3 regions of the Mesorhizobium sp. M0518 genome follow, and region 2 is predicted to be linked to each of the others. Evidence: predicted binding sites of a transcription regulator. Region 2 holds the regulator's gene; each other region holds the start of a gene.
The links. Region 2 encodes LexA, which represses DNA repair genes until DNA is damaged. Its sites were predicted from a motif close to TGTTCNNNNTGTGTTCNG; they were not measured.
Positions count from the first base shown of each region.

Region 1: the regulator LexA is predicted to act here: its motif matches at 6,296-6,313, upstream of NKI66_RS25460 (ATP-dependent helicase).
Region 3: the regulator LexA is predicted to act here: its motif matches at 6,002-6,019, upstream of NKI66_RS28795 (ImuA family protein).

Region 1 is NZ_JAMYQY010000020.1:110,535-120,835, reverse strand. Features, by position in the region: gene NKI66_RS25500 (FAD-binding oxidoreductase) at 1-226, opposite strand, end outside; gene NKI66_RS25495 (thioesterase family protein) at 329-808, shown strand; gene NKI66_RS25490 (hypothetical protein) at 1,044-1,241, shown strand; gene NKI66_RS25485 (Lrp/AsnC family transcriptional regulator) at 1,258-1,737, opposite strand; gene NKI66_RS25480 (EamA family transporter) at 1,827-2,735, shown strand; gene NKI66_RS25475 (dienelactone hydrolase family protein) at 2,746-3,633, opposite strand; gene NKI66_RS25470 (hypothetical protein) at 4,068-4,502, shown strand; gene NKI66_RS25465 (outer membrane protein assembly factor BamB family protein) at 4,640-6,100, opposite strand; gene NKI66_RS25460 (ATP-dependent helicase) at 6,353-9,022, shown strand; gene NKI66_RS25455 (ABC transporter permease) at 9,306-10,301, opposite strand, start outside.
Region 2 is NZ_JAMYQY010000019.1:89,118-99,418, forward strand. Features, by position in the region: gene NKI66_RS24725 (LpxI family protein) at 1-658, shown strand, start outside; gene lpxB (lipid-A-disaccharide synthase) at 651-1,829, shown strand; gene gltA (citrate synthase) at 1,905-3,233, opposite strand; gene gltX (glutamate--tRNA ligase) at 3,419-4,843, opposite strand; gene NKI66_RS24745 (ComEC/Rec2 family competence protein) at 4,945-7,395, shown strand; gene lexA (transcriptional repressor LexA) at 7,389-8,129, opposite strand; gene kynU (kynureninase) at 8,541-9,788, opposite strand; gene kynA (tryptophan 2,3-dioxygenase) at 9,868-10,301, opposite strand, start outside.
Region 3 is NZ_JAMYQY010000028.1:6,388-16,688, forward strand. Features, by position in the region: gene NKI66_RS28760 (response regulator transcription factor) at 1-658, opposite strand, end outside; gene NKI66_RS28765 (DUF4153 domain-containing protein) at 662-2,200, opposite strand; gene NKI66_RS28770 (HpcH/HpaI aldolase/citrate lyase family protein) at 2,722-3,612, shown strand; gene NKI66_RS28775 (DUF1737 domain-containing protein) at 3,664-3,870, shown strand; gene NKI66_RS28780 (hypothetical protein) at 3,857-4,732, opposite strand; gene NKI66_RS28785 (TetR/AcrR family transcriptional regulator) at 4,719-5,405, shown strand; gene NKI66_RS28790 (metallopeptidase family protein) at 5,436-5,858, opposite strand; gene NKI66_RS28795 (ImuA family protein) at 6,042-7,094, shown strand; gene NKI66_RS28800 (DUF6504 family protein) at 7,036-8,511, shown strand; gene NKI66_RS28805 (error-prone DNA polymerase) at 8,508-10,301, shown strand, end outside.

The DNA of each region.
Region 1 (10,301 bases), on a different contig from region 2:
GGTGCGCGGCACAGGCCCGCACGATCTCCTGCACCTCGGCGGCCGTCTCGGGAAACGCGACGCCGTCCGGCGCCTGCGTCGGAATATAGGTGGTGGTGTGCGCGTGCTGCGAGCGGATGGCTTGGCCGGTCTGGAATCGCTCGCCAAGCTGCTGCTTGAGGATGCCGAGCACAGCGGCGATGCCCTCCTCGTTGCGTTCGACCGGGTTGAGGTCGCTCAGAGCCATGAATTCCTCCGCGAATGGACCAGCGTCCACGCTTGTTATGCGTCTATGGATGCGTAGTCTCCGGAGCCACGCTCTGTCCAGCACCAGAACAAGGAAGTTTCGATGCCCATCCCCACTCCCTTCGTCTCAAAACCCATGGACATCGAGAAGGACTGGATCGACTACAACGGCCATCTCAACATGGCCTATTACAACGTGCTGTTCGACCGCTGCTCGGACGATGCCTTCGAGGCAATGGGCATGGGACCGAACTATGCCAGGGATCGTCGCCTCACCATCTACACGGCCGAAGTCCATGTCTGCTACGTGCAGGAGCTGCACCTCGAGCATAAGGTCACGGTCTCATTCCAGCTCATCGACCACGACGACAAGCGGCTGCGGGCCTATCAGGAAATCCGCCATGTCGACGGCTGGCTGGCCGCGACGTCCGAATCGCTGTCGCTGCATGTCGACATGTCCGGGCCGAAGGTGGCGCCCTTCCCCGCCGATGTGCTGGCCAGGGTCGAAGCCATGCGCGCCGCCCATTCGGCACTGCCGATGCCGGAACGGGCCGGCCGCTCGATCGGCATCAAACGCAAATAGGGCGAAGCCGATACTTCTCGTTTCCGGCTTCAAAGCCACACCGGCAATCTAAAATCGCAGAACCCTCCCATCGGCCGGCAGCAGTGCTTGAAGCAGCGCGGCGCCCACGTTAACCTTACCAAGGTTTTAACGGGAACAAGCCATTTGAGCCGTTGCGCGACTCAGCGGGTCGGTCGAAAACGATCCGCATCGAGGTAGCGACACGGGCGGCGCGGCGCCGGTTCGAGGAAAGTGCATGAAAACCGACATCAAGGTCGAGGTGGACAGGCTGGCTGCCGATCCGCGCATCACCGACTATGATTTCTGGCGCTCGCTCAAGAACGTCAACAACGAGATCTTCCACATCGCCAACAACAACGAGCCGATCCCGTTCGACATGATCCGCTGGCGCGCCATCCTGAAGCAGGCGCGCATGAAGCGCGGCCACGCATAGGTCCTCTCCCTGTACGTCAAGCCTGGCGCCTCAACGCCGCCAGGGCCGAGCGCGCCACCACCGGCGACGACTGGATGATCGCCGTATTGGTCATCGCATAAGGAATGATGCGGTCGATCACCCGCTCGAGGTCGGCCACCGAGCCGACATGCGCCAGCGCGACGAAACAATCCTCTCCGGTTACGCGGTCGCACTGCACGATCTCCGGCAGTTCGCGGATGATTTCGGCCACAACGGCCAGTTGTCCCGGCACCGGACGGATGCGCAGCCATGCCGACATCGGCAGGCCGAGTGCCGCCGGGTTGATCCTGACCGAATAGGCCTCGATGACGCCGCTTTCCTGCAGCCGCTTGATGCGCTCTGCCACGCTCGGCGCCGACAGGCCAACCGAGCGTGCCAGCTCCGCCGTGCTGGTGCGCGCGTCCTTCTCCAGCAGACGCAGGATCTTCATATCCGCGACATCGAGATCGGCACTTTCAGTTCGAAGGCGTTTCATGGAAAACTCCTTGCTTCCGGGAGAAAGATAGCCGGAAGAACCAATCATCTCCCATATAAATGGGCAAATCCGCCTGCGATACTGATCCGATGGTCGATCAAACGCAAGCTCTCGCGGCAGACCCTGTCCCTGCCAGCTCCACCCTCGCCAGGCTGACGGAAAAACTGCCGCCGCATGTCTGGTTCGGCGTCAGCGCCGTCTTCCACTATCTCGGGCCGGCATTCGCCGTCCTGCTTTTCCCGCATGTCGGCGTGCTCGGCATGGCGTGGCTGCGTATCGCCACGGCAGCACTCATCTTCGCACCCCTGACCCGCCCATGGCGAAGCCTCGCCCGCGCCGATCTCTCGACAAGGCTGCTGTTGCTGGCCTTCGGCGCCTGTCTGGCGGTGATGAACTGTTCGTTCTACCTGGCGCTCGACCGCCTACCGATCTCGCTGGTGGCGGCGATCGAATTCGTCGGCACCATCGGCGTCGCGGTGGTCGGCCTCAGGAGCCCGCGCAATCTTGCCGCCCTTGCCGTCGCGGTGACCGGCACCTTGCTGCTCATCGACGTCAAATGGTCCGATGATCCCATCGGGCTGTTCTGGGCCTTCCTCAACGGCGCGCTGTTTGTCGGCTACATCGTGCTCGGCCACCGCGTCGCCGCGTCAGGCGCAGGCAGCGGCATTGCCGGCCTGGGTGCCGCCATGGCGATCGCTTTCGTGGTCGTGCTGCCGATCGGCTTCACCGATGCGCTGCCGGCCTTTTTCTCGCCGCCGCTGCTGCTCGCCGCCATCGGCGTCGGCATCTGCTCGTCGGTTATCCCCTACATCTGCGACCAGCTCGCCATGTCGCGGCTGCCACGCGCGAGCTTCGCGCTGATGCTGTCGCTGCTGCCCGTCACCGCGACGCTGATCGGCGTCGTCGTGCTGCGCCAGATTCCAAGCTTTACCGATTGCCTCGGCATTGCGCTTGTGGCCGCCGGCGTCGCCTTCCACAAGCCGGCGAACACGGATTAGACGGACGCCCCTATGCCAGTTTCTGCTTGAGGAAGGCGATCGTTCTGCCCCAGGCCAGGTCGGCCGCCTTCTTGTCGTAGCGCGCTGCCGACGTGTCGTTGTTGAAGGCATGGTTGGCGCCTTCATAGACATAGACCGTGTATTCGACATGCGCCGCGTCGAGTTCCTTCTTGAAGGCGTCGATGCCGGCATTGATGCGCTCGTCCAGTCCGCCATAGTGCAGCAGCAAGGCCGCCTTGATCTTGGACATATCGGCGGCCTTCGGCTGCATGCCGTAATAGGCAACGCCGGCACTGAGATCGGGGGCGTTGATGGCCAGCATGTTGACCGTGCCGCCACCCCAGCAGAAGCCGATGGCGCCGACCTTGCCGTTGCCGTCCTTGTCGCTCTTGAGGAAAGCGACGGTCGCAACACCGTCGGCGATGGTCTGCGCCGGATCGAGCTTGGCGAACATGTCGCGCGCCTTGTCTTCATCGGTTGGCGTTCCGCCGAGCGGCGACAGAAAATCCGGCGCCAGCGCCACGAACCCCTCCAGCGCCACGCGTCGCGTCACATCGCGGATATGCGGGTTGAGCCCCCTGTTCTCATGCACGACGATCACCGTGCCGAGCTTGCCCGCCTTGTCCACCGGCTTGACCAGATAGCCCTTCATTTCGCCGCTGCCGCCGGGATAGCTGATGTCCTCGCCCTTCACCCGCGGATCGTTGTCGGCGACAACAGCCGCTTGCGCCGAATTTGCCGCCAGAAGCGGGGCGATCGCGGCGGCCGCCGCACCCGATCCGGCAAGCCGGGTCAACTGCTCCATGAACCGGCGGCGATCGAGCGTCAGATGCGTATATTCGTCATAGGCGTCGATCATCGCCTGGGTGATGGCGGGCTTGGCGTCGGGTTTCGTCATGGATCGGGTCCTCTGCTTCGGGCTTTAATTGCCAGCTACATAGGGACCAAGCCGGCATGGTCCAGTCGAGCACTCATCGCGGCCGCCGATTGCCTCAGGGCGTAGGCCGCTGGCCGCGTCCCGGCAGTAAAGCCGGTGCCATGCACGGCCGTGTCATCACTTTTTGGTCATTGGCGATAAATCCTGCTGGCGCTGCCACAATCGTGAGGGAAGGTGGCTATCGACGGTATCTTGACCGCGTGCCTACACGTCAAACCCAGAAGGAAGCGATGACCATGACCATGCCTTCCCCGATCCTCGCCAGCGCGCTCGTCCTTGCGGCGAGTGCCGCTTTGGCCCTGCGCTCGATGGTTGCGAGTGCAGGCAGACCATCGTTGATCAGGGTCCGCACTGAGCGGAACCGCAACGCGAAAACCCAGGGTTGAGGTGACGCTATGAACGTCCAGGACATCGTCAACACCGTTTCGCAGAAGGCCGGCCTCGACCAGACGACGACGGAGAAAGTCGTCGGCACCATTTTCTCGGTGCTCGAACACGAGGCGGAAGGCACAAGCGTCTCGGCGTTCTTCGCCAAGATCCCCGGCGCCGACGACCTCGCCCATCAATATGACGTCATGGCTGCCGCTCCGGCCGGCGGTGGCGGTTTTCTGTCGTCGTTGCAGGGGGCGCTTGGCGGCGTTCTCGGCGAGAAGGCCGGCGCGCTGATCAACGGCGTCGCCGCGCTCAAGGCATCCGGGCTCGACATGGCGCAGATCCAGAAGGCCGGCGCGACGCTGATCCAGCAGGCCGAAGCCGCCGCCGGCCCCGACCTGACCAACACGGTGCTCGGCTCGGTGCCCAGCCTGAAGGGTCATCTGGGGATCGGCTGATCGAGAACGGGCCGATCGGAAGATTTCCCGCCCCTCATCGCCCAGTCGGGCACTTTTCCCCGTCACTATACGGGAAAAGACACCGGCACAGATGAGGGGCGGCGCGACCTCTGAAAGATCGCGTTACCCTGTCGCCCCTACTTCGGCAGCGCGTAGGCCATCACATAGTCCCCAGGCTTGGTGCCGACTGAACCGTGGCCGCCGGCGACGATGACCACGAACTGGCGGCCGTCGGCGACCGTATAGGTCATCGGCGTCGATTGCCCGCCGGCCGGCAGCCGCGCCTGCCACAGCTGCTTGCCCGATGTCAGGTCGTAGGCGCGCAGATAGTCGTCGACCGCGCTGCGCCCGGCGCCGAGCTGGTCCGGCGTCTGGTTGCCGAGCGGCACGTAGAGCAGGCCGAGCTTCTCGTCGGCGCTCGGCGTCGACCACATGTTGGGCGAGTTGGCGGTATAGGTCTGGCCGGCCGGCAGCGGCGTCGTCTGGTCCGGATTGCCGGAATCCCAGTTCCACACCAGCGCGCCGGTGGCAGCGTCGTAGGCGCGGATGACGCCGGACGGCTCCTGCGTCGAATAATTGTCGTTGACCGCGCCGCCGACGATGATCTTGCCGCCTGATATCAGCGGGGCCGAGGTCGAGTAGTAATAGCCCGACTTCGGATAGGGCATGTTGGTCAGAAGGTTCAGCGTGCCGCCCTCGGCAAAAGCCGGGCAGACCTGCCCGTTGGCGGCGTCGAGCGCGATCAGCCGCGCATCCGAGGTCGGCAGGTAGACGCGGGTCGCACAGGGCTGCCCGGCGGCGCCGGCGGCATCGGCGTAATAGGCCACGCCGCGGCAGGTCTGGTGCTGGCGGTCCTTGTCGAGCTTGACCTTGGGATCGAAGCGCCATTTCTCCTTGCCGCTCGCGGCATCGATGGCGATGGCGAAATTATGCGGCGTGCAGATGTAGAGCGTGTCGCCGATCTTCAGCGGCGTCACCTGATAGGTGGTCTCGCCGACATCGTCGGGACCCTTCACATCGCCGGTCTGGTAGGTCCAGGCAGGCTGCAGCTTGGCGACATTGTCCGGTGTGATCTGGTCGAGCGGCGAATAGCGCTGGCCGAACTGCGTGCGGCCGTAATAGTGCCACTCGCCGGCCGGCACATCATTGCCGAGATTGGCGTTGGCGACCACCTTGTCGGTGCCGAGTTCGCCGGCAATGTCCTTCGGATCTGAGGTCATCGAATAACCGGCGACAGCCAGTGATGCCAGCACGGCAAGGATCAGCGGTGCGCGCCCGTCAGGGCCGGCAAGACCCCGCCTCGCCCATGGCGTCAGCAGCCACAAAGCGAGAAGCACGATGATGCCGCCGCGCGGTCCGAGTTCCCACCAGTCGAAGCCGGTTTCCCAGACCGCCCAGGCCAGCGTGCCGAGCACGATCACCGCGTAGAGCCACAGTGCGGTGGACCTGCGCCGGTAGAGCAGCCAGGCGGCGATCAGGAAGGCAAGGCCGGCAATGACATAGTACCAGCTGCCGCCCAGCATCGCCAGGCGGATGCCGCCGCCGCCGAGTGCCAGGCCGATGAGGAAAAGAATGAGGGAGGTGATGGTGACAGCCAAGATGATACTCCTTCGACTGTTGCGCTTCGCGGCGCGGCCATGGCAACCCGGCATTGCGTCGCTGCCCGAAGCACAACTTTCTCCTGACGGTCCCGCCTGTCAAGCACGGGCCTCAAGCGCAAGCCGCAATGGTCCATCGCAATTGGGATAACATCGACCGCAGTGGGAGCGCGGGGCAGCAATCGGGCACTTTAGCGGAACAAAACGTAGACAGTTCTGGTCTTTCCCCACCGAATCACTACATTCGGGGCAATGTCCGGCTTTTCCGAAGACATGCCCTTTTTCGACGAACCCAATGCGCGGCCCACGGCCCCGTCGGGCATCGCCGCGCGCGCCATGGCTGCCCGCAGCGGACACAACAACGCACCCGACTATCTGAAGGGCCTCAACCCGGAGCAGCGGCTAGCTGTTGAAACAACGGAGGGGCCGGTTCTGGTGCTGGCCGGTGCCGGTACCGGCAAGACCCGCGTGCTCACCACGCGCATCGCCCACATCCTCGCCACCGGCAAGGCGTTCCCGTCGCAGATCCTCGCGGTAACCTTCACCAACAAAGCCGCGCGCGAGATGAAGATCCGCATCGGCGTGCTGATCGGCGAAGGCGATGTCGAGGGTATGCCATGGCTCGGCACCTTCCACTCGATTGGCGTCAAGCTGCTTCGCCGCCATGCCGAACTCGCCGGTTTGCGCTCCGACTTCACCATCCTCGACACCGACGACGTCGTGCGGCTGATCAAGCAGCTGATCCAGGCCGAAGGTCTGGACGACAAGCGCTGGCCGGCCAAGCAGTTCGCCCAGATGATCGACGGCTGGAAGAACAAGGGGCAAGGCCCGGCCGACATCGCCGAGGGCGACGCCCGCGCCTTCGCCAACGGCAAGGGCCGCGAGCTCTACAAGGCCTATCAGGAGAGGCTGAAGACGCTGAACGCCTGCGATTTCGGCGACCTGCTCTGCCACCCGATCCGCATCTTCCGCGCCAATCCGGACGTGCTGAAGGAATACCACAAGCGCTTCAAATACATCCTCGTCGACGAGTACCAGGACACCAACACCGCGCAGTACATGTGGCTGCGGCTTTTGGCGCAGAGGCCCGATTCCGGGCGCGCGTCGACATCGACGGACCTGCGATCGGCCGAAGGCCGCAAGCCCGACCGGGCGTCGGCCGGCCAGGCCGCCCCCGCGGAGGCCAGCGAACGAAGCGAGCGCGCGGCCGTGAGCGACAACAAAGTCAACATCTGCTGCGTCGGCGACGACGACCAATCCATCTATGGCTGGCGCGGCGCCGAGGTCGACAACATCCTGCGCTTCGACAAGGATTTTCCCGGCGCCACCATCATCCGGCTGGAGCGCAACTACCGCTCGACCGCGCACATACTGGGGGCCGCCTCCCACCTCATAGCCCACAATGAGGGCCGCTTCGGCAAGACGCTGTTCACCGACCGCAACGATCCCGAGGACGGCAAGGTGCATGTCCACGCCGCCTGGGATTCCGAGGAGGAAGCCCGCGCCGTCGGCGAGACGATCGAGACCTACCAGCGGCAAAAGCACAATCTCAACGACATGGCGATCCTGGTCCGCGCCTCCTTCCAGATGCGCGAGTTTGAGGACCGCTTCGTCACGCTCGGCCTCAACTACCGCGTCATCGGCGGTCCGCGCTTCTATGAACGCATGGAGATCCGCGATGCGCTGGCCTTCTTCCGCGTGGTGGCGCAAGGCGCCGACGACCTCGCCTTCGAGCGCATCGTCAATGTGCCCAAGCGCGGCCTTGGTGAAGCCACCATCCGCCAGATCCACGACACGGCCCGCGCGCTGCGCATCCCAATGCTGGAAGCCGCCGCCAAGCTGGCCGAAAGCGACGAGTTGAAGCCGAAGCCCCGCGCCGCCTTGCGCGAAGTCGCGGCCAATTTCGAACGCTGGCAGAAGGCGCTGGAAACCACGCCGCACACCGAACTCGCCGAGACCATTCTCGAAGAGAGCGGCTACACCGACATGTGGAAGAACGACCGCTCGGTCGAAGCGCCCGGCCGGCTGGAGAACCTGAAAGAGCTGATCCGCTCGATGGAGGAGTATGAATCGCTGCGCTCCTTCCTCGAGCATGTCGCATTGGTCATGGACGCTGAGCAGAACGCCGGGCTCGACGCCGTCTCGATCATGACGCTGCATTCGGCCAAGGGCCTCGAATTCGAGACCGTCTTCCTGCCCGGCTGGGAAGAAGGCCTGTTCCCGCATCAGCGCGCGCTGGACGAAGGCGGCCGCTCCGGACTGGAGGAAGAGCGCCGGCTCGCCTATGTCGGCCTGACCCGCGCCAAGAAGAACCTGCATCTGTGGTTCGTCTCCAACCGCCGCATCCACGGCCTGTGGCAGTCGACCATCCCGTCGCGCTTTCTCGACGAACTGCCGGAAGCCCATGTCGAGGTCGCCGAAAGCGGCAACAGCTACGGCGGCTACGGCAATTCCTACGGCGGCGGTTCTTTTGCCTCCGGCCGTGGCGGCCAGGGGGCAGGACGGCAGAACCCCTATGGCGCCTCGCGCTTCGACAATGTCGGCGCCGACACCGAAAAATCCGGCGCCTTCTCCAACACCTATGCGACGCCGGGCTGGCAGCGCGCCCAGGCCAACCGCACCGAGGCGACCGACCGCAACTGGGGCTCGCGCTCCGGCCACCAGGTCGAGCGCATCGGCTATGGCGAAACCGACTCCGGCTACGGCGCCGGCCGCACCTCGGTCAAAGGCCGCACCATCGACGGCGAACTGGTCGCCAAATCCGTCTCCGACACGCCATCCGCCTTCAACGTCGGCGACCGCGTCTTCCACCAGAAATTCGGCAACGGCAACATCTCGGCCATCGAAGGCAACAAGCTGACCATCGACTTCGACAAGGCCGGCCAGAAGCGCGTGCTGGACGGGTTCGTCGCGGCGGTGTGAGCGGTTGCTTGCCCTACAAGCGACCATTCTCTGGCGGAAGCCCCCACCTTCGTCATCCACGGGCGGAGCAGGAGCGAAGCGACGTCGCGGAGACCCGAGGATCCATGCCGCGACCTTCGCCCAGAAATGCAGCGGAGCAGAATTCCACAACCGGAGCGGTACTTTTAAGTCGCGGCATGGATCCTCGGGTCTGCGCCGCGTCGCTACGCTCCTTGCTTCGCCCGTGGATGACGAAATGATGGGCGTCCGCGCAAGGCATGCGGTCCGCCAACGAAACAGCCCCTCACCGATACCGCGCCTGGTTCCACTTATGCCCCAGCAGTGACAGGATGATGATCAGGCCGTTGAAGAACTGGACGTAAAAGCCGCTCAGGCCTGCCGCCACGACACCGGTCTGGATGAACGACACGGTGACGGCGCCGATGGCGCCGCCGACCACGGTGCCGATGCCGCCCCAGGTCGGCGTGCCGCCGACGAACACCGAGGCCAGCACCGGCAGGAGATAGCCGTCGCCGGCGGTCGGCCACCAGGTGAAATTGATCATCACCGAGAAGGTGCCGGCGATCGCAGCACCAATGCCGACGAAGACGAACACTTTCACCCGCACGCGCTTGACGTCGATGCCCATCTGCTGGGCGCTGTCGGGGTTGTCGCCGACCACCCTCACCTGCGCGCCGAAGCGATGGCGGTTATAGAGCATCGCCGACAGCACGACGAAACCGATGGCCCAGAAGATCTGCACCGGAATGCCCAGCAGCTGGCTTGAGAAGATCGTGTAGGCCCAGCTGTCGCTGAGGCTGGTCAGCGCCATCGACTTGCCTTCGTTGATGATCTGGATCAGGCCGCGCAGCAGGAAATTCATGCCGAGCGTGGCGATCAGTGAAGACAGCCCGCCATAGACCACCAGCGAGCCTACCAGGAAGCCGAGCAGCATGCCGGTGACGAGCGCCGCGGCGATGCCGAGAAACGGATCGTAGCCGGCCTGCACGACCAGCGCGAAGACCCATGAGGCGAAGCCCATCGTTGCCGGAAACGACAGGTCGATCTCGCCGCAGGTGACGACGAACACCAGCGGCACCACCACGAACAGCGCCACCGGCAGCGTCGTCAGCACCGAGCGGTAGAGATACCAGGTGGTGAAGACGGTCGGGTTGGCGATCATGAACACCGCCATCATGACGATGAACACGGCGAGCGTGCCGAGCGCGGCACGGTTGTCGAGGATGAAGCCGCGCATCCAGTGATCGGATGGGTGTTTCCACTCTTTCTGGGCACTGGG
Region 2 (10,301 bases):
GATCACCCATCTGGTGCTTGCAGGCGAGATCAAGCGCCGGCCGCGATTGCTTGCGCTGCGCCCCAGTCTCAGCCTGCTCGCGGTGATTCCTTTGGTCGTCATGGCGCTCGCGCGTGGCGATGATGGTCTTCTAAAGATCTTGGCACGGGGCCTCGAAGCGCGTGGAATAAAGGTCGTTGGCGCCCACGAAGTAGTGCCGAATCTTGTCGCCGCCGAAGGCGTGCTGACCAAGACCGAACCGCGAAAATTGGACTGGCGCGATATTGAGGCGGGCCTTGCGGCAGCAAAGGCCATCGGGGCGCTGGATGTCGGCCAGGCGGCGATCGCCGTTGGCGGCCGGGCAATCGCGCTGGAAGGCATCGAAGGAACAGCCGGCCTGCTTGATCGTGCGAAGCTGCTGCGCGGCCACGGCCGTATTGCGGGCAAGACCCGCGGCGTCCTCGTCAAGTGCGCCAAGCCTGGTCAGGAACTGCGCGCCGATCTTCCATCCATCGGTCCGCAGACGGTCGAGGCAGCGCACGCGGCCGGGCTCGCCGGCATTGCCGTCGAGGCGGGACGCTCGCTGATCCTCGAAGGTCCTGAAACCATCGCACGCGCCAATGCACTCGGCCTGTTCGTCCTTGGCCTGCCTGTCGCCACGGAGCCGCGTAATGGCTGACAGGGTATTGAAGATCGCGATCGTTGCCGGAGAGGAGTCCGGCGACCTGCTCGGCGCCGACATAGTACGCTCGCTCAGGCAGGCGGCCGGGCGCGAGGTGCAACTCGTCGGCCTCGGCGGCCGTCATTTGCAGGCGCTGGGACTGGTCTCGCCATTCGATGCCGGTGAGATCGCCCTCATGGGGTTCAGTGCCGTCCTGCGCGACCTGCCGCGCCTGATACGGCGGATCAGCCAACTGGCCAAGACCGTTGCCGACGAAAAGCCGGACTGCCTTGTCACCATCGACAGTCCGGACTTTTCGTTGCGCGTCGCCAAAAAGGTGCGTGCGGCCAACCCGTCGATTCCGATCATCCACTATGTCTGCCCGAGCGTATGGGCGTGGCGGCCGGGCAGGGCGGTGGCGATGAAGCCCTATGTCGACCACATCCTCTGCATCCTGCCTTTCGAGGTCAAGGAGCTCGATCGGCTCGGCGGGCCACCGGGCACTTATGTCGGGCATCGCCTGACCCACGATGCGGGCTTGCTGGCCGCAGCCAAGGCGCAGGAGCTGCCGCGCGACCTTTCTCCTGATCGCGTCAAGACCCTGCTCGTCCTGCCCGGTTCGCGGCGTGGCGAGGTACGGCGGCTGCTCGACCCGTTCGGCGAGACGGTGTCGATTCTGCGTGCGCGTGGCCACCGCCTACGGCTGCTGCTGCCGACCGTTCCGCATGTCGCCGACCTCGTCAAATCCTCCGTCAACCGCTGGGATGAAAAGCCTGAGATCATCGTCGATCCCCAACGCAAATGGCAGGCTTTCGGCAAAGCCGATGCGGCGCTGATCGCGTCCGGGACGGTATCGCTGGAACTGGCGCTGGCCGGCGTGCCGATGATTTCCTGCTACAGGCTCGACCCGGTCGCGCGCGTCTTGGCGCCGTACCTCGTTTCCGTCTGGTCGGCGCTGCTGCCCAATCTGATATCGGATCGAGCGCTTATTCCGGAATTCTACGACGGCTACATCAAGCCGAACAATCTGGCCCGGCAATTGGAAGCCCTGTTCGCCGACAGCGGCATGCGCGCCTGGCAGAAGAATGGATTTGCAGAGATCACGCGGCGCATGGCGACGGATAGACCGTCCGGCGAGATCGCCGCGCAGGTGGTGATGCGGTATATCAAGAGAGGGAATAGTCAGTAGGGAGTAGGGAAGTTGACCGTGCCTACTGCCTACTGCCTACTGCCTACTGCCCAATCCCCAATCCCTACTCCCAATTCACCGCTTGGCGATCGGCACGTAGTCACGCTCGGGTGCGCCGGTATAGAGCTGACGCGGGCGGCCGATCTTCTGGCGCGGATCCTCGATCATCTCTTTCCACTGGGCGATCCAGCCGACGGTGCGGGCGACCGCGAACAGCACGGTGAACATGGTGGTGGGAAAGCCCAGCGCCTTCAGCGTGATGCCGGAATAGAAGTCGACATTCGGGTAGAGCTTCTTCTCGATGAAATAGGAATCGGTCAGCGCGATCTTTTCCAGCTCCATGGCGATGTCGAGCAGCGGATCGTCCTTGATGCCGAGCTCGCCCAGAACCTCATGTGCCGTCTTCTGCATGATCTTGGCGCGCGGATCGTAGTTCTTGTAGACGCGGTGGCCAAAGCCCATCAAGCGGAACGGGTCGTCCTTGTCCTTGGCGCGGGCGATGAATTCGGGGATATGATCGACATGGCCGATCTCGCCAAGCATGTTGAGCGCCGCTTCATTGGCGCCGCCATGCGCCGGTCCCCACAGGCAGGCTATACCGGCGGCGATGCACGCAAACGGGTTGGCGCCCGACGAGCCGGCGAGACGAACGGTCGAGGTCGAGGCGTTCTGCTCGTGGTCGGCGTGCAAAATGAAGATGCGCTCCATGGCGCGCGCCAGCACCGGGTTGATCTTGTATTCCTCGCACGGCACGGCAAAGCACATGTGCAGGAAGTTGGCGGCGAAGTTGAGCTCGTTCTTCGGGTAAATGAACGGCTGGCCGATGTGGTATTTGTAGGCCATCGCCGCGATCGTCGGCATCTTGGCGATCAGCCGCATGGAGGCAACCATGCGCTGGTAGGGGTCGGAGATGTCGGTGGAGTCGTGGTAGAAGGCCGACAGCGCGCCGACCACGCCGCACATCACCGCCATCGGATGCGCGTCGCGGCGGAAGCCGGTGAAAAAGCGCGACATCTGCTCATGCACCATGGTGTGGCGCGTCACGCGATAGTCGAAGTCGTCCTTCTGCGCCTTGGTCGGCAATTCACCGTAGAGCAGGAGATAGCAGACCTCGAGGAAATCGCCATGTTCGGCCAACTGGTCGATCGGATAGCCGCGGTGCAGGAGGATGCCGGCGTCGCCGTCGATGAAGGTGATTTCGGACTCGCAGCTTGCCGTCGAGGTGAAGCCGGGATCGTAAGTGAAGGCGCCGGTGGTTGAGTAGAGCGAGGCGATATCGATGACATCAGGCCCGACCGAACCACTTCGCACCTTGAATTCATGGGTCTTGCCGGCGAATGCAAGCGTTGCCGTGGCCTCCTGGGTCTTGCCGCCCAAATCCATTTTTTTCGCAGCTTCGGTCATTGCAAACTCCTTCTTGTTTCCTCATGCCGGCAAAGGCAAAATTCTGCAGAGCGACACGTCGAAAATCACCGCAATGCGCGTATTCGCCACCGCATCTCAGGAGGTGCGTGCCAGATTGGGCCAAGGCCTAATGTTGCACTGCGAAACCCGCCTTTCAATGCCAATCTTCTTGGGCCAGTTTGCTCCTAATCGATTTGATCTGAGATGCGCGCCAGGCTTTCCTCGCGGCCGAGCACGGCGAGCACATCGAACACGCCCGGCGAGGTGCTTTTGCCGGTCAACGCAGCGCGCAAAGGCTGGGCCACCGCGCCGAGCTTGTGACTGCCGGCCGCTGCCACCTCGCGGATCGCCGCCTCCGCCGAGGCGGCTGTCCAGTCACCCGCAAGCCCGTTCAAAGCTTCGTGAGCACTGCGCAGGATCTTGCGGGCATCGTCGGTAAGCAGAAGGGCCGCCTTGTCGTCGATCGGCAGGGGGCGCGTGGCGAACAGGAAGGCCGCGCCATCGACGAGCTCGACCAGTGTCTTGGCGCGCTCCTTCAGGCCCGGAAGCGCTGCCAGCAACTGCGCCTTGGTGCTGTCGTTCAGGCGCGCGGCGATCGCCGGGCCACCTTCGAGATAGGGCAGGGTGGCGATGAAGATGTCGAACAGTTCGGCATCGCTCATGCGGCGCATATGCGCGCCGTTGATCGCCTCCAGCTTGGCGAAGTCGAAGCGCGCCGCGCCCTTGTTGACATCGCCGATGTCGAACCACGAGATCATATCCTTGATCGACATGATCTCGTCGTCGCCATGGCTCCAGCCAAGGCGCGCCAGGTAGTTGAGCAGCGCCTCCGGCAGGTAGCCCATGGCGCGATAGGCCTCGACGCCAAGCGCGCCGTGCCGCTTCGACAGCTTGGCGCCATCGGCGCCGTGGATCAGGGGGATATGCGACATGGACGGCACGTCCCAGCCCATGGCGTTGTAGATCACGGTCTGGCGAGCGGCATTGGTCAGATGATCGTCGCCGCGAATGATATGGGTGACGCCCATATCATGATCATCGACGACGACGGCATGCATGTAAGTGGGATTGCCGTCAGAACGCAGGATGATGAAGTCATCGAGATCCTTGTTGGGAAAGCGCACCTCGCCCTGGACACGGTCATGGACGATGGTCTCGCCTTCGGTCGGCGCCTTGATGCGGATGGCGCCCTTGACGCCTGCGGGCGCCTCAGAGGGGTCGCGGTCGCGCCAGCGGCCGTCATAGCGGGGCGGCAGCCCCTTGGCTCTGGCAGCCTCGCGCATGGCCTCCAGTTCGGCTGGCGTGGCATAGCAATAATAGGCCATGCCCATGCGCACGAGCTCCTCCGCCACCTCGCGGTGGCGCGGCGCACGCTCGAACTGTGACACCGGCTCGCCGTCCCAGCTCAGGCCAAGCCAGGAAAGCCCGTCGAGGATGGCAGCCGTCGCGGCTTCATTGGAGCGTTCACGGTCGGTGTCTTCGATGCGCAGCAGCATCGTGCCGCCAGTGTGCTTTGCATACAGCCAGTTGAACAGCGCCGTGCGCGCGCCGCCTATGTGCAGATAGCCGGTGGGCGAGGGGGCAAAACGGGTGACGACCTTGTCGGACATGGAACTCTCGGAAACCATCTGAAGCGGGTGCGGTTGCGCGGACTTTCGCGCGCCCGGCGTTCATGTAGCATAGGGTGTCGAGGGCGCAAGGGGCAGACCCGATGGCTGGACGAGGCTGGGGCTCGGATCAGGGCGAGGACGCTGCCATCGGCGTCAGCGAACGGTCCCTCTTTGCGCCTCTGCCATTGCCGTCGCCCCTCCTGCCGGATCCCGGCCAAGCGCCGTTACAAGCGGATGTCGCCGCCTCTGTTCCTGTTGCCGAAACCGGCAGGATCGTTCGCGTGCGCCGGCAAATCAGCCTGACATCACTGCCTCGCCTGCGCCACAGCGTGAACACGGCGGCGAGCCTGGAACTCGACCGGGGCGTGGCCTTCCTGCTGGTGCCGGTCTGCCTGGCGATCGGAGCGATCGGCTATTTTTCGCTGACGGCTGAACCCGACTTTGCGAGACCTGTCGCGGTTGTCATTCTGACGGGGATCTGTGCGCTGGTCTCGCGCTCATGGCCAAAGACCCATCTGTGTTTCATGGCGGCACTTTTGTGCGCCCTAGGACTGCTTGCTGCCAAGGTCGAGACGTGGCGTGCGGGCACACAAATGTTGGGCTCGGAAATTTCGACGCAAGTCACCGGCCGCGTCGTCTCGCTCGACCGGATGGAAACCGGCCGTATCCGGCTGACCATCGACGTGACATCGACCGCAAGACCGAAACTGCGCTATGCGCCGGAACGGGTGCGGCTTTCGGCACGCAAGATCCCGGCTGACGTGACCGCCGGCTCCCTCATCACCGGATATGCCAAGCTCTTGCCGCCGACCGGGCCGGTGCGGCCGGACAGCTATGACTTCTCCTTCGACAGCTACTTTGCCGGCATCGGTGGCAGCGGGTTCTTTCTCGGCAATCCAAAGCTTGTCGTCAACGATGACGGCGACATGCCGCTGCCGGCCCGAATTTCCTCTAGCGTGGAAAATGCCCGTGAAGGCATCGCCGACCATATCAGGGCGAGCGTCGGCGGCGCCGAAGGCGAGATCGCCGCGGCGCTGATCGTCGGCGTGCGCGCCGGCATTCCCGATGACATCAATGAGGCGATGCGACGTACCGGCATCTACCACATCATCTCCATTTCGGGACTGCACATGGCTCTGGTCGCAGGCACCATCATGGGTTTGCTGCGCGGCGCCTTCGCCTTGTTTCCCGACTTTTCCGCGCGTCGCCCGGTCAAGAAGTATGCCGCCGCCGCCGCACTGTTCTCGATCGCGGCCTATCTCATCATCTCGGGAGTCGTCGTTGCCGCCGAGCGCAGCTTCATCATGCTGGCGGTGATGCTGATTGCCGTGCTGTTCGATCGAGCAGCACTCACCATGCGCAATCTGGCGATCTCGGCGATCGCCGTCATCGTGGTGTCGCCGCATGAGGTGGTCGGCCCGAGTTTTCAGATGTCGTTCGCCGCGACCGCGGCTCTGGTCGGCGCCTATGCCGGCTGGGCGGATCACCGCGCGGGAAAAGCAAGACCGCCGCCGCCAAAGCGATCCGTGCCCGGTTTCCTGACGCGAAAATTCCTGCTGGCGGCAACCGGCCTTGCCATGACCTCGATCATCGCGGGAAGCGCGACGACGCTGTTTGCCATCTGGCATTTTCAGCGTGTCTCGCCGCTCAGCCTGTTTGCCAATCTCGCGGTAATGCCGATCGTCACCGTCGTCATGTTCCTGGCCGTCGCCAGCGCGCTGTTGATGCCTTTCGGATTGGATTGGCCGGCTCTCTACCTGATGGGTAAGGGCCTGACGATGATGATCGCCATATCAGGCTGGATCTCCGAGCGTTCGCCTGTCGATGGGGTCGGGCTGATTTCGCAGCAGTCGGTCCTGTTGGTGGCAATTGCCCTGGTCATCGCGACAATGGCGACAACTTGGCTGCGGCTCGCTGCTCTGCCATTCGCGCTGGCAGGCTTGCTGACCGTCTCGGATACGCGCACGCCGGATGTGCTAATCTCGGAAGACGCCCGGCTGGTGGCGTTGCCGATCGGTGGCGGCGAGCTTGCCGTCAGCCGGGAACGGCCGAACGAATACACCGTCGACAACTGGAAACGCGCCCTGACATCAGAAACCATCGTCGTGCCAGAGGTGTTCGACAACAGCGATGGGCAATTCGATGTCGCGGATGCCGTTGATCTGCCGCTGGGATCGCCGTTCTATTGCTCCTCAGGCGTTTGCGTGGCCAGGCACATGTCCGGTGCGATCATTGCCTATGTCGAGGACCGCAAGGACGCCTGGAAAGCCTGCGGCTTCGCCGAGCTGATCGTCATCAATGACGCCACCGCGTATGACGCCTGTCACAATCCGCTGGTTCTCGTCATCACCAAGCGGCAACTGGCTCGCAAAGGCAGTGCCGCGGTCTTCTTCGATCGCCAATCGGCGACCACGCCGGCGACGATCAGCTTCGCGGTGGACAGCCCATATCGGCCCTGGCACACGCAACGCAAATACTCTCGTGAGGCAAGGGGGCTGGCACCCTTCAAGAAACCGGAGAAGCCAGCGGCCAACCCACAGCCGCCTCAGTAGCGGCGGATCAGGCCGACGAGCTTGCCTTGCACCTTGACCCTGTCCGGGCCGAAAATACGGGTTTCATAGGCCGGATTGGCGGCTTCGAGAGCAATCGAAGCGCCCTTGCGGCGGAACCGCTTCAGCGTCGCTTCCTCTTCATCGACCAGCGCCACGATGATCTCGCCGGGGCTCGCCGTGTCGGCATTGCGGATGATGACGGTGTCGCCGTCGAAGATACCGGCCTCGATCATCGAGTCTCCCTTGACCTCCAGCGCATAGTGGGCGCCGCCCATGATCATGTCCGGCGGCACCGAGATCGAATGCGTCTGATGCTGGATGGCATCGATCGGCACACCGGCGGCGATACGGCCCATGACCGGGATCGACACGGCGGAGACCGCATCGTCATCATTGCCGGGCGAGGGCATCCGCGAAGGCGCCGGCTTGATCTGCCGGCCAAGGGCGCCACCCTGACCGAGACTGCCCTGGATGACGCTTGGCGAAAACTTCTTTGCCGCGTTGAGACCGGGCGCGATCGAGTCCGGCAATCGCAGCACTTCCAGCGCGCGTGCCCGGTTGGGCAACCGGCGAATAAAGCCGCGCTCCTCAAGTGCGGTGATCAGCCGATGAATCCCGGATTTGGAGGCAAGGTCAAGCGCCTCCTTCATCTCGTCGAAGGATGGCGGAATGCCGCTCTCCTTCAGGCGTTCATGGATGAACATCAGCAGTTCATGTTGCTTGCGCGTCAGCATGGCGGCCCCCAGGTTACCTGAAACCAGAATCGAAAAACAAACCCAGAACAAACCCTATCTGTTCCAGTTGTGTTCTGCAACCGTTTAAAGTTTAATGAATTTGTTAAGGCTGCTGAAATTATTTGGCGCTTGCCAGCGGGTCGCGATCAACAGGCGCTAGGCACGGCGATGCGCCTGTTCCCATTGAAATTATTATGGTTAATGACCTGTGGCTCATCCTCGACCCAAGGCTTGGCATTATCAGTCTATCGACCTCCACAAAGGACGATATCAATCTTCGGGACGTTCGTTTGCCGTGAACGAAACGGAGCCAAAACGCCAACGTCTGTTGGCATTTGTGGCTGGAAATTCAGCCCTCCGTCATCTGCCAGGCAGTGAGGGCGGCGGCGGTGGATCGCGGGGATCGTTGCGTCAGGTAACGGCTTCCTTGACCGCGAAACGGCGGTCCTTCCATGCGCCCGTGCGCAGAATACCCTCCAGCACCTCAACCGCCAGCCACACATCCTTGTAGCCGACATAGAGCGGCGTGAAGCCGAAACGGATGGTCGATGGCGCACGAAAATCACCGATGACGCCGCGCTCGATCAGCGCCCGCATGATTTGATAGCCGTGATCGTGAAGGAACGACACCTGGCTGCCGCGCCTGGTCGCGTCGCGGGTGGTCTCCAGCGTGAGACCGTAGGCGCCGCACCTGGCTTCGACGAGCTGGATGAACAGTTCTGTCAACGCGACACTCTTCTTTCGCAATGCCGCCATGTCGACGTCATTCCAGATGGCAAGCGCGCCTTTGAGCGCCCGCATCGACAGGATCGGCTGAGTGCCGCACAAAAAGCGGCGGATGCCGGTGCCGGCAACATAACCCCGTTCGAAGGCAAAGGGCCGCGCATGGCCCCACCAGCCGCTGAGCGGCTGGCTGATATCGCCGTGGTGGCGCTGCGCGGCATAGATGAAGGCCGGTGCGCCCGGACCGCCGTTGAGGTACTTGTAGGTGCAGCCGATGGCGAAATCGGCATTTGCGTGATCGAGCTCGACGGGCAGGGCGCCGGCGGTGTGGCAAAGATCCCAGACGATCAGCGCTCCGGCCGCATGAGCTTTGCGCGTCAGCGCCGCCATGTCGCGCAGTTCACCCGATTTGTAATTGACGTGATTGACCAGCACCACCGCGACGTTTTCGTCGATCAGCTCTTCGATGGTCGGCGCGTCGACACCCGCGAGGCGCAGCAGGACGCCATCCCGGGTCGAGGCCACGCCTTCGGCGATGTACAGGTCGGTGGGAAAACTGTCACCTTCGGCGACGATGGCCGACCGGCCGGGCCGCATCTCCATCGCCGCGTGCAGCACCTTGTAGATGTTGGTCGATGTCGTGTCGCAGACAACGGTCTGGCCGGCCGCGGCTCCTATCAGGCGTCCGAGCTGGTCGCCGAGTTCGATTGGCATCTCGAACCATCCGGCCGTGTTCCAAGCTCGGATGAGATCCTGGGCCCATTCTTGGGTCGCCGCCTGCTGCAGCTCGCTGAAAACGGCATGAGACGCTGCCCCCAGTGAATTGCCGTCGAGATAGATCATCCCCTCCGGCAGAATGAAACGGTCGCGCATGGCCCGCAGCGGATCCGTGGCATCCATCGCTTCGACTGCGGCGAGATCAGGAATTCCACTCATGGTCGGTCAGTCCCCGGTTGTTCGCGAAGGGTTTTCCGCCACAGCGCGTCCCCTCGGTGTGCCTGTTTTCATTTCGACGTCAGAGCCGGGTGCGGACCGTCCACAGCTCCGGGAACAGCACGACCTCGAGCATTTTCTTCAGATACGAAGCACCCGACGTGCCGCCGGTGCCGCGTTTCAGGCCGATGATGCGCTCCACCGTGGTGACGTGGTTGAAGCGCCAGCGGCGGAAGTAGTCCTCGAAGTCGACCAGCTTCTCGGCCAGTTCGTAGAACATCCAGTAGCGCTGCGGATCGCGGTAGATGGTCTGCCAGGCGACCAGCACCTCTTCATTCTCGGTTCGCGTCTCACGCCAGTCCGTGCGCCTGGCATCGGCACCGATGTCGAATCCGTTGCGCGCCAAAAGCAGCAGTGCCTCGTCATAGAGCGACGGCTCGGCCAGGATCGCTTCCAGCTTCCCGCTCAGGTCGGGCCGATGCTTGTGCGGCCCGAGCATTGCCAGGTTTCGGTTGC
Region 3 (10,301 bases), on a different contig from region 2:
GCACCGTCTCGATAACATCCAGGCAACCCACTGCTGCCAGCTTGGCGCGGATGTTGCGGATATGGCTGTCGACGGTGCGGCCGGCGACATGGATGTTGCCGGCATAGGCACTGGCCATCACCGCGTCTCGGTCGAGCACATGCGCCGGCCGCGCCAGGAACCCCTTCAGGATCGAGAACTCTATTCCTGTCAACGATAGCGCCTTGCCGTCGAAGCTGGCAGCGTGACTGGCCGGCGCCAGAGCCAGTTTGCCATGCGAAAACTGCCTGTTGTCGACCGGTTCGGGCGCCGCCGGGCGGGCGCGCCGCAGGATGACGTTGACGCGGGCGACCAGCTCGCGCGGGCTGAATGGTTTCGTTACATAGTCGTCGCCGCCCATTTCGAGCCCGAGGATGCGGTCGATCTCCTCGTCGCGCGCGGACAGGAACAGCACCGGCACATCGGATGTGTGCCGCAGTCGCCGGCAGACCTCCAGCCCGTCCATCTCCGGCATGCCGATGTCGAGCACGACAAGATCCGGCGCCCGGCGTCCGATCGCTTGCAGGGCGGCGGCACCGTCGGCCACCCCTGTCGTTTTCATGCCGGCCTTTTCCAGCGCAAAGCAGATCACTTCGCGGATGTGCGGGTCATCGTCGGCGACGAGGATGTGATGCGGCATGGATCAGCGGCCCGGCATGGAAGGTTCGATAGCGGAGGGAATCACGAACGGCCCCTTGGTGTCGAGATATCGAAGCAGCCGCCAGTCGCGAAAGCTCCAGGCCCGCCAGTTCTGCTGGATAGTTCGATACCAGATTTCATCACTGCCGCGCACGCCAGCCAGTTCGCGGTTCGTGCCGGCGGCCGCCGTCTTGCCCTGCTGCTCGAGGAACCGATCGAGTGCGGGAAACGCGCCCGGACCGAGCGAGTGAAGATACCAGGCGTCTAGGGGAATGCCCTGGCCGGTCATTTCGAGGGAATGGTCGACATTGTAGTTGGCGATCGTCGCTGCAAAATTGATGAAACAGCCGGCATAAAGCGCCAGAGATAACGTCAGAAGATTGGCGGACAGCAGCCATTCGTTGGATTTTCCCAGTGCGATGCGGGCGATGATCAGGGCAAGCCCCGATGCGACCAGCCCCATCCAGACGAAGGCGGCGACGCGCCAATAGGTCAGCGCATAGATGCCGACATAGAGGTCGAGCCGCAGGATCGACGAGATGACCAGCATGATGTTCTGCACCACCCAGGCATAGACCAGCCGGCGGATGAGCGGATCGGCCGATGTCTCGCTGCCTGGCCGCAGCGCTGACAGCACGAAGCCGGCGGCAAGCAGCGCAGTGACGATCAAGGGATAGGCGCCACGATGCGCGTAGGCCGCGTAGCTCAGCCCGTCGGGAAGGGCCGCCCCGCCCCACAGATAGGTGGCGTCGAGCGCCGTCTGCAGCGCAAACAGGACGTTGAAGACGATCAGGGCGCGCAGGATGGCCGCCTTGCCGAACAGGATGTCTTCGATGGTGGTGACGGTTTTGTCGGCTTGAGCGCTGACGGCCGGCGCCGCGTGCGGGATGCGACGAACCAGGCGCGGCAGGCGCGGCCGCAGAAAAGCCCAGACAGCAGCTAGCACGAAGAGCCAGAAGGCAATCCGCGCAAGCTGGATAAGATCGAGCAGCCTCACGAGGTCGATCAGCGACAGCCAGTAGTCGATCACCGGGTTGGCGGCGCCGAACAGCGCCAGGAAGACCGCACCCAGCGTCAGCGGCATCACCCAGACAGCGATCGCCGCCAGCCGGATGCGCCGTCGGCCGAACCGGCGCGCCGTCTTGCGCCAGCGGATGAAATCATTGGCGAAGCGGAGCGGCGCCGCCAGCCCGAACAGCGCGATCTGGCCGGCAATACGCGCGATACCAGGTCGCAGCCGTCCGCTCAGCGAAAGCGCGAAGACGACCAGGGCCGCTAGCGCGATCGAGACCGACAAGGCACTGATGTTCTCGGCGAGCGGCAGCAGCGCGACAAGCAGGGCGGCGGGCTTGAGCCAGACCCTGCCGTCGCTGAAGGCCGCGGGATGCACGGCGACCACCGCTGCGGCAATCAGGGTGGCAAACAGGAAAACCGTGATGCCGGCGGGTTGGCCATAAAAGAGAGAATCCGCAAGTGCTGCCAGCAGGATGGCGACACCGAAGCGGCTGCAATAGCCTGGCGCGGCGGTGAAGAAGGATATCATGACCTGGCCTTCCTGATGGCGTCCGGCCGGATTGCCGGCGGGGTTCTGCGGACAAAGGGAATGAGGGTTGCGACAGGACACGCTCGCAGCGGATCGGCTAGCCACCAGCCTTCGCTGCGCAGCCGGTGAGGCAGACGGGGTTTTGCTCTCTTTTGCATGGTGCCTGTCTCGCAGGGCGGCGGGGAGACGGCAGGGCGGATCCGAGGAGGTTTTCCGCAAGCCTGTGCAGTTTTCGTGCAGGCAATTGAGGTTGAATTCGCCATCTTTCTAACGTGGGCGCTGCCCCTCGCCTGCCTGCCGGCATCCTCTCCCCGTAAACGGGGCGAGGGATGCTCTTATCTCCGGTTTCGCCAATCTCCAGCGTCGCAAGAAAGGCGCCGGCGTTGCGGCCAGCTACTCTCGCCCCGTTTACGGGGATGTCCGGCAGGACGGTGAGGGGCAGCACCAGCTTTCGCGATTGGCTCGCCTCAGGTACAAGTCGGGCGCTTGCCTCGACCGCCCGCAGGCGGCATAGATCACCCATGGAAACCTATCGCCCGCGCCGCTCCGTGCTCTACATCCCGGCCTCCAACGACAAGGCCTTGGCCAAGATCGCGCAGCTTGCCTGCGACGCAGTCATCATCGACCTGGAAGACGCCGTCGCTCCGGCCGACAAGATCACTGCCCGCGAAAAACTGGCCAGCATTTTCGCCGGCCATCCCGTTGCCAGCCATATTGGCAGACGCTGCGAGATGATCGTGCGCATCAATGCGATATCAAGCGAATGGGGCGCCGACGACCTGCTGGCTGCCGCAAGCTGTGAGCCCGACGGCATCCTTCTGCCCAAGGTCGACACGCCGCGCGACCTGCTCGAGGCCGGCGATGTGCTTGACGACAATTTTGTCCCCGACAGCGTGAAACTATGGGCGATGATCGAGACGCCCAAGGCGCTGCTCAACATCGGCGCCATCGCCGAGCTTGGCCGTGATCCGGCCTCGCGGCTAAATTGTTTCGTTGCCGGAACGAATGATCTGGTCAAGGAGACCGGCATTCTGGCAACGCCTGATCGACGCTACCTCGTGCCATGGCTGATGCAGATGGTGCTGGCCGCGCGCGCCGGCGGCATCGACATGCTCGACGGCGTCTCCAACGATTTTCGTGACCTCGACGCTTTCACCCATGAATGCGCGGAAGCCGCAGCCATGGGGTTCGACGGCAAGAGCCTTATCCACCCGGCCCAGATCGAAGCCGCGAACCGAGCCTTTGCGCCGTCCATGGAAGCGGTGGCCGAGGCGCGCTCGGTGAAGGAAGCCTTCGCGCTGCCGGAAAATGCCGGCAAGGGCGTGATCGCGCTGAACGGCAGGATGGTCGAGCGGCTGCACTTGGCGCAGGCCGAAAAACTGCTGGCGAAGGCAGCCGCCATCGGGTCATAAATGCTCGATGGATGTAAGCGGGCTATGGCTATTCACGACAGGAATTGAACAATGAAACTCTACCGCTTTCTGTCTGCTCCGGACGATGCCAGCTTCTGCCACAAGGTGACGGCGGCGCTGAACAAGGGCTGGCACCTGTTCGGCTCGCCGACCTATGCCTACGACAAGAAGGCCAAGACGATGCGTTGCGGCCAGGCCGTGGTCAAGGATATCGACGGCCAGGAATACGGGCCCGACACCAAGCTCAGCGACTGGTAGTCGGCGCTCGCATCCACAGCCAGCCAGCCAGCCAGGCTATCGCTGCCGCAAGCGTCACCAGGCCCAGGTCGAGAGCCCACTCCGGCACGAGCGCACGGAGAGCGACAGGCACTGCGCCAATGAAATAAATGGCGAGCGGAATGCGCGGCACGCCTCTTGCAACGACAAGAGAGATTACAAACGCCAGCGTCCCAAGCAGAAAAAGAACCGAACTGGCGACCAGAGCCAGCCCGAGAGGGCCAGCGCGCAGATCGATGATGGTTGTCAGCGGAAGTTTCGAAAATACCAGATTGATCACCACTTCCACACCGACCAAACTTGCCAGTGCAACGAAGTTGATGACAAACGCGATGGTGCCGAACAGGCCCGCGCGCCGGCCAAACGCAAGAAACAGGCCGACGACAAGACCAAGCGCCAATATCTCGGCGACCGGTGCGAGAAGTTGCGTCAGATCGGTGGTCGCGATGAGCGAGCTGCGTTTGGCCGCGTTGACCAGGAGAATAAGCGCGCTTCCGACGCCGGCCGCGGAGGCAAGCCGATAAAGCGTAGCGCTGGGCACAGCCGCGCTCGACTGGATGGTCGTGGAATTCTCCTTGTGCTGAGCTTCTTCGGCTGAACTCCTCAGCGAAATGAGCGATTGCGGACGGCGGGGTTCGGCGGTTCTGGCAAGCATCTTCGTTTCCTCATCCGGGAAAACGGGAGCCGCGAAGACCGCAGGCCTGTTCCGATCCCATCTGTAATCACTGCTTACATGCTCTTGCCTGCATTGTAAACAGTGATTACATAAATCGCGGATCGTGCTACAGATGCGTGAAGCAGGCCTCCGGAACGAAAACGAAGGAGAAGAGATGGCAAACGCCAAGACGCCTCACCGCACCGGCTACCACCATGGCCATTTGCGGGACACGTTGATCGATGCTGCAATTAAACTTGTCGAGGAAGGCGGCCCCGACAATGTAAGCGTGCGCGAAGCCGCAAAGCGGGCCGGCGTTTCCCCCGGCGCGCCCTTCCGGCATTTTCAGTCGAAAACAGCGCTGCTGACCGCGGTCGCCGAACAGGCCATGAACCGGCTGACAGAGGCCGTTGCCAATGCACTTTCAGCAGTCGACAGCGCGGATCCCATCGCGGCCTTCGAAGCAATCGGACAAGGCTATCTGGAATGGGCGATCGCCAATGCCACGCATTTCCAGATCATCAGTTCCCGAACCCTGATTGATTTCGACGCGTCGGACAGTCTTCGCGGTCAGAATGAGGCCATTCGCCGGAAGATGATCGACCTGCTGACCCAAGCGCAACACCAGGGTCAACTGACTGCGAACGCGGATTTCGATCATCTGGTTCTTGCCGCTCGTGCCTTTGTCTATGGGTTGGCACGAATGGTGGTTGATGGTCATTTTCCGGAGTGGCATCCGTCCGAGCCGCCATCGCTCGCCGTGCGCAAGGCGCTGCATCTTTTCATCAGCCGAATGACCAACCTATCTGAAGCGATATCCCAGAAACCCTTGCCGCCGCTGGGTTCTGGACCGACTGGATAGGAATGGACATTTCACGCGACGCAGAACCAGCTATTCCGCCGCCTCTTCGATCTTCTCCATATCATCGTCCGACAGGCCGAAATGGTGGCCGATCTCGTGGATCAGCACGTGGGTGACGATGTCGCCCAGCGTCTCTTCGTTCTCGGACCAGTAATCGAGGATGGCGCGGCGATAGAGCGTGATCCGGTTCGGGCCTTCGCCTGTCTGCGGGTTCCAGCGCTCGGCGATGCCGCGTCCCTCGAACAGGCCGAGCAGGTCGAACGGCGTTTCCAGCGACAGATCGTCCATGATCTCGTCGGTCGGGAATTCGGCGATCTGGATGACGATCTCGCCGGTCAGCTTGCGAAAATCCTCCGGCAGATGGGCGTACGCCTCCAGCGCCAGGAACTCCATTTCGTCCATCGAGGGCGAGAGTTCGTCGTGCCAGGTGCGGGTCTTGTAGATGCGGGCCATGCTTTGTCCTTTGATCCCGGCATATAGGCTTTCGCACCGTAATCGGCAAATGACACGGGCCGATGCGCCTGCGCCATCCATGCCGAGAGGAATAAATTCCCTATGTGTCTGCTTGACTCTTGGGATGCGCTCTGGAATCTATAGAGAACATAACAGGAACAATGTGAGTGGAAGCTGACCGTCATGGCGATGACCGCTGTGGCGCGGGAGACTGTTTTTGCCCTGCGCCGCCAGATCGCGAAAATCGAGGGAACGCTGCCCGAGCGCTTGGCTGCGCCGGCCGCCGCGCCCTTTGATGCCGACGTCAACACCGATCTCACAATCGTCCGGCGTGGCATTGCCGCGGCGTTGCCGGATGCGTTCCTGCCTGTTGGCGTCGAGCGCCTCGACGCCGCCCTGAGCGGCGGCCTGCCGAAGGCCGCCCTGAGCGAAATCCATGGCACGCAAACCCGCGATGCCGGGGCCGTCGCCGGCTTCGCTTTGTCGCTCACAAGCCTGATCCTCAAGCAAACGCCGGGGCTGCCGGTGCTGTGGATTGGCACATCGGAGATCTTTCGCGAGGCCGGCTTTCCCTATGCCAGGGGGCTTCACGCCTCGTTCGGCATCGAGCCGGAGCAATTGCTGTTTTCCGAGGCACCGAGACTTGTCGATGCGCTGTGGGTCGCCGAGGAGGCGGCCCGGATGACGGCGCTCGCCGCGGTCATCCTCGAAATTCGCGGCAATCCGCAGCGGCTTGACCTGACCGCGACACGCCGGCTGCATGCAAGGGCGCAAGCGGCCGGCCGCCCGGTGTTCCTGCTGCGGCAGGCGGCCGAGCCCGAACCGACGGCGGCACCCGTCCGCCTCATCGTCACGTCGGCACCGGCGGTGCCGCGCGACACCATCGCCGGGCCGCTGGCCGGCTCGATCGGCCGCCCGGCCTTCACCCTCACCATCGGCAAGAGCCGCACGGCCCTGCCTGGACAATTCACACTGGAGTGGAATCCCGATGAATGCGCATTCGACGAAAGAGCGGGCGACGAAAGAGCGGGCGACGAAGGAGCAGGTGGGGAAAGAAACCGGCCAAAGAATCCTGTCCCTGTGGTTTCCCTATCTGGCGGCGGAAAGGGTCCTGCGCCAGCGTCTGGGGCGGTCCTGGCGTTCCCGGCCGTCGGATCACCCATCTCACCCGCCGCTCGTGATCAGCCATCGCGACCGCAACGCACAGCGCATCTCGGCCCTCGACGAGCGGGCTGAGGCGCTGCACCTGAAGCGCGACATGGGCATCGCCGATGCGCGCGCCATGCATCCGTCGATCGACATCGTCGAGGCCGATCCGGAAGCCGACCGCCGCCTGCTCGAAGGCCTTGCCGACTGGTGCGACCGCTACACCCCGCTGGTGGCGCTGGATGGCGCGGACGGCCTGTTTCTCGACGTCACCGGCTGCACCCATCTGTTCGGCGGCGAACGTGCCATGCTGGACGACATCCTGTCGCGCTTCTTCCATCAGGGTTTCGATGTCCGTGCCGGGCTTGCCGCGACGCCGGGCGCGGCTTGGGCGGCGGCACGGTTTTGCGGCGACCGCATCGTTGTGTCAGGCGAGGAGGAAGCGCTGCTGGCACCCCTGCCGCTGGCCGCGCTGCGCATCGAACCGGCGACCCGCACCAGCCTGGAAAGCGTCGGCCTGCGCACGGCGGGCGCCGTCATGGCGGCACCGCGCGCGCCGCTCGCCCGCCGCTTTGGCACCTTGCTGCTCCTGCGCCTCGATCAGGCGCTTGGCCGCCTCGACGAGGCAGTCTCGCCGCGCCTTCCCGTCGCGCCGCTTTCGGTCGAACGCCACCTCGCCGAACCCATCACCCTGACCGAGGACATCGAACGGCTGGTGGGCATGCTGGCGGCGACCTTGAAAACCGATCTCGAGCGCCGCGGCGAGGGTGCCAGGACACTGGCGCTGCTGCTCTTTCGCGTCGACGGCGCCGTCAGCCGCATCGCCCTCGGCACCTCGCGGCCGATGCGCGAACCCATGCTGATCCAGAAACTGTTCCATGAAAGGTTGGCCGCGCTCGAACAGGATATCGATGCCGGCTATGGTTTCGATCTGGTGCGGCTCTCGGTGTTGGCGGCAGCCACCTTCGGCATGCAGCAGGCCGATCTGACTGGCGAAACGACCGACGACGGTGCCGATATCGCGCTGTTCGCCGACCGCATCCGCGCCCGGCTCGGCGAGGGGGCGGTTCTCCGGCCGGTCGCGGTCGAAAGCCATCTGCCGGAGCGTGCCGTCGCCACGATCCCCTTCACCGAAGCGCCGCGCCGGACCACGCCGCCGAAGAAGCCGGACAGGCTGCAGGCACCAAAAACCATTTTTCCGCCGGAACGGCCGATCCGGCTGTTCCGCTCGCCCGAACCCATCGATGTGCCGGCCACTGAAATGCCGGAAGGACCACCGCTGAACTTCCGCTGGCGGCGCGCGCTCTACCGGGTCACGCGCGCCGAAGGGCCGGAACGCATCGCCGCCGAATGGTGGCGCGAGGCAGCGAGCGATCCGATCACGTCAACCCGCGACTATTTCCGTATCGAGGACGCCGATGGTCGCCGCTATTGGCTTTACCGGCAAGGTCTTTACGGCAACACGCAGGTGCCGCCGCGCTGGTTCATGCATGGTGTCTTCGCATGAACGCGCTGACCGTCATTCCCTTTGCCGAGTTCGGCATCCAGTCGAATTTCTCCTTCCTGCGCGGCGCCTCCAAGCCGGAGGAGCTGGTGGTCGCGGCCAAGCTCCTGGGCTTCTCGGCGATCGGGCTTGCCGACCGCAACACGGTGGCCGGCGTGGTGCGCGCCTGGCAGCAGGCCAAGGTCGAAAAACTCTCCTATCATCCCGGCTGCCGGCTGGTTTTTGGCGACGGCACGCCGGACATCCTCGCCTATCCCCAGGACCGCAAGGGCTGGGGGCATCTGTGCCGCATGCTCACCCAAGCCAATCTGCGCGACGAGAACGAAAAAGGCGCCACCCTTCTCCAGCGCGGCGACCTCCTCGAATGGGGTGACCTGATGTCACTCGCAGTCCTGCCCGGTCTGTCGGCGGGCGCGGAAGATAGTCTTCCCCTGCTTCGAGGCCTCAAAGGCCGCTTCGGCAGGAACCTGCGGCTTGGCGTTTCGCCCGACTACGCCGGCAATGACCGTTTCCGCATCGAGCAGGCCGCGGCTCTTGCCGAGAGCGTCGGTATTCCGCTGATGGCGACCAACGACGTTCTCTATCACACCGCCGAACGGCGCCCGCTGCAGGACGTGCTGACCGCGATCCGCCTCAACACGCCCGTCGCCGAGGTCGGGCTGCAACTCACCGCCAATGCCGAGCGTCATCTGAAGCCGCCAATGGAGATGGCGCGCCTGTTCCGCAGGCATCCGCAAGCATTGGCCGAGACCTTGCGGTTTGCGGAAAGCCTGGGTTTTTCCCTTGAGGAGCTGAAGCACAACTATCCAGAGGAGACGACTGAGGCAGGCGTCGACCCTCAGACGGAACTGGAGAGATTGACTTGGGAGGGCGCCAGGAAACGTTACCCCGAGGGCATCCCTGACAAAGTGGAAGGACTCATCCGGCACGAACTCGAAATTGTCGGTCAGAAGAAATACGCCCGTTATTTTCTCACCGTTCGCGACATCGTTCGGTTCGCGCGTTCGGAAGAGGTCGGCATTCTGTGTCAGGGTCGCGGCTCCGCCGCAAACTCCGTCATCTGCTATTGTCTGGAGATTACGGAGGTAGATCCTGGCCTTCTGGACGTTCTTTTCGAGCGCTTTGTTTCGACGGAGCGCGACGAACCTCCAGACATCGATGTCGACTTCGAACATGAGAGGCGTGATGAGGTCATCGCCTATATCTACAATAAATACAGCGCCAAACGCACAGCCTTGGCCGCAGCCGTCATCAGCTATCGCGGCCGTTCGGCGCTACGCGAAGTGGCTAAGGCAATGGGCCTGTCGGAAGATGTCAGAAGCGCTTTGGCGAGCACGATCTGGGGTTGGTCGACCTCCGAACTTGGCGAGAAGGAGGCTCACGCTGGCGGCATCAACCGCACCGACCCGCTGGCAAAACTGGTGATCGAACGCTCCAACGATATCATGGGCTTTCCCCGTCATCTGTCGCAACATGTCGGCGGCTTCGTCATCACCAAAGACCGGCTCGATGAGATCGTGCCCATCGTCAAGACGGCGATGGACGAACGCAAGATGGTCGAATGGGATAAGGATGACCTGGATAATGTCGGCATCCTCAAAGTCGATGTGCTGGCGCTTGGCATGCTGTCTTGCCTGAGGCGTGCTTTCGATCTGCTGGAAACCCACTACGGAGTAAGGGACAAGTATGACCGGCGGCTGACCCTTGCGACAATTCCGCAAAAGGATAGCCGCGTTTACGACATGATCTGCCGTGCCGACACATTGGGCGTCTTTCAGATTGAATCGCGTGCC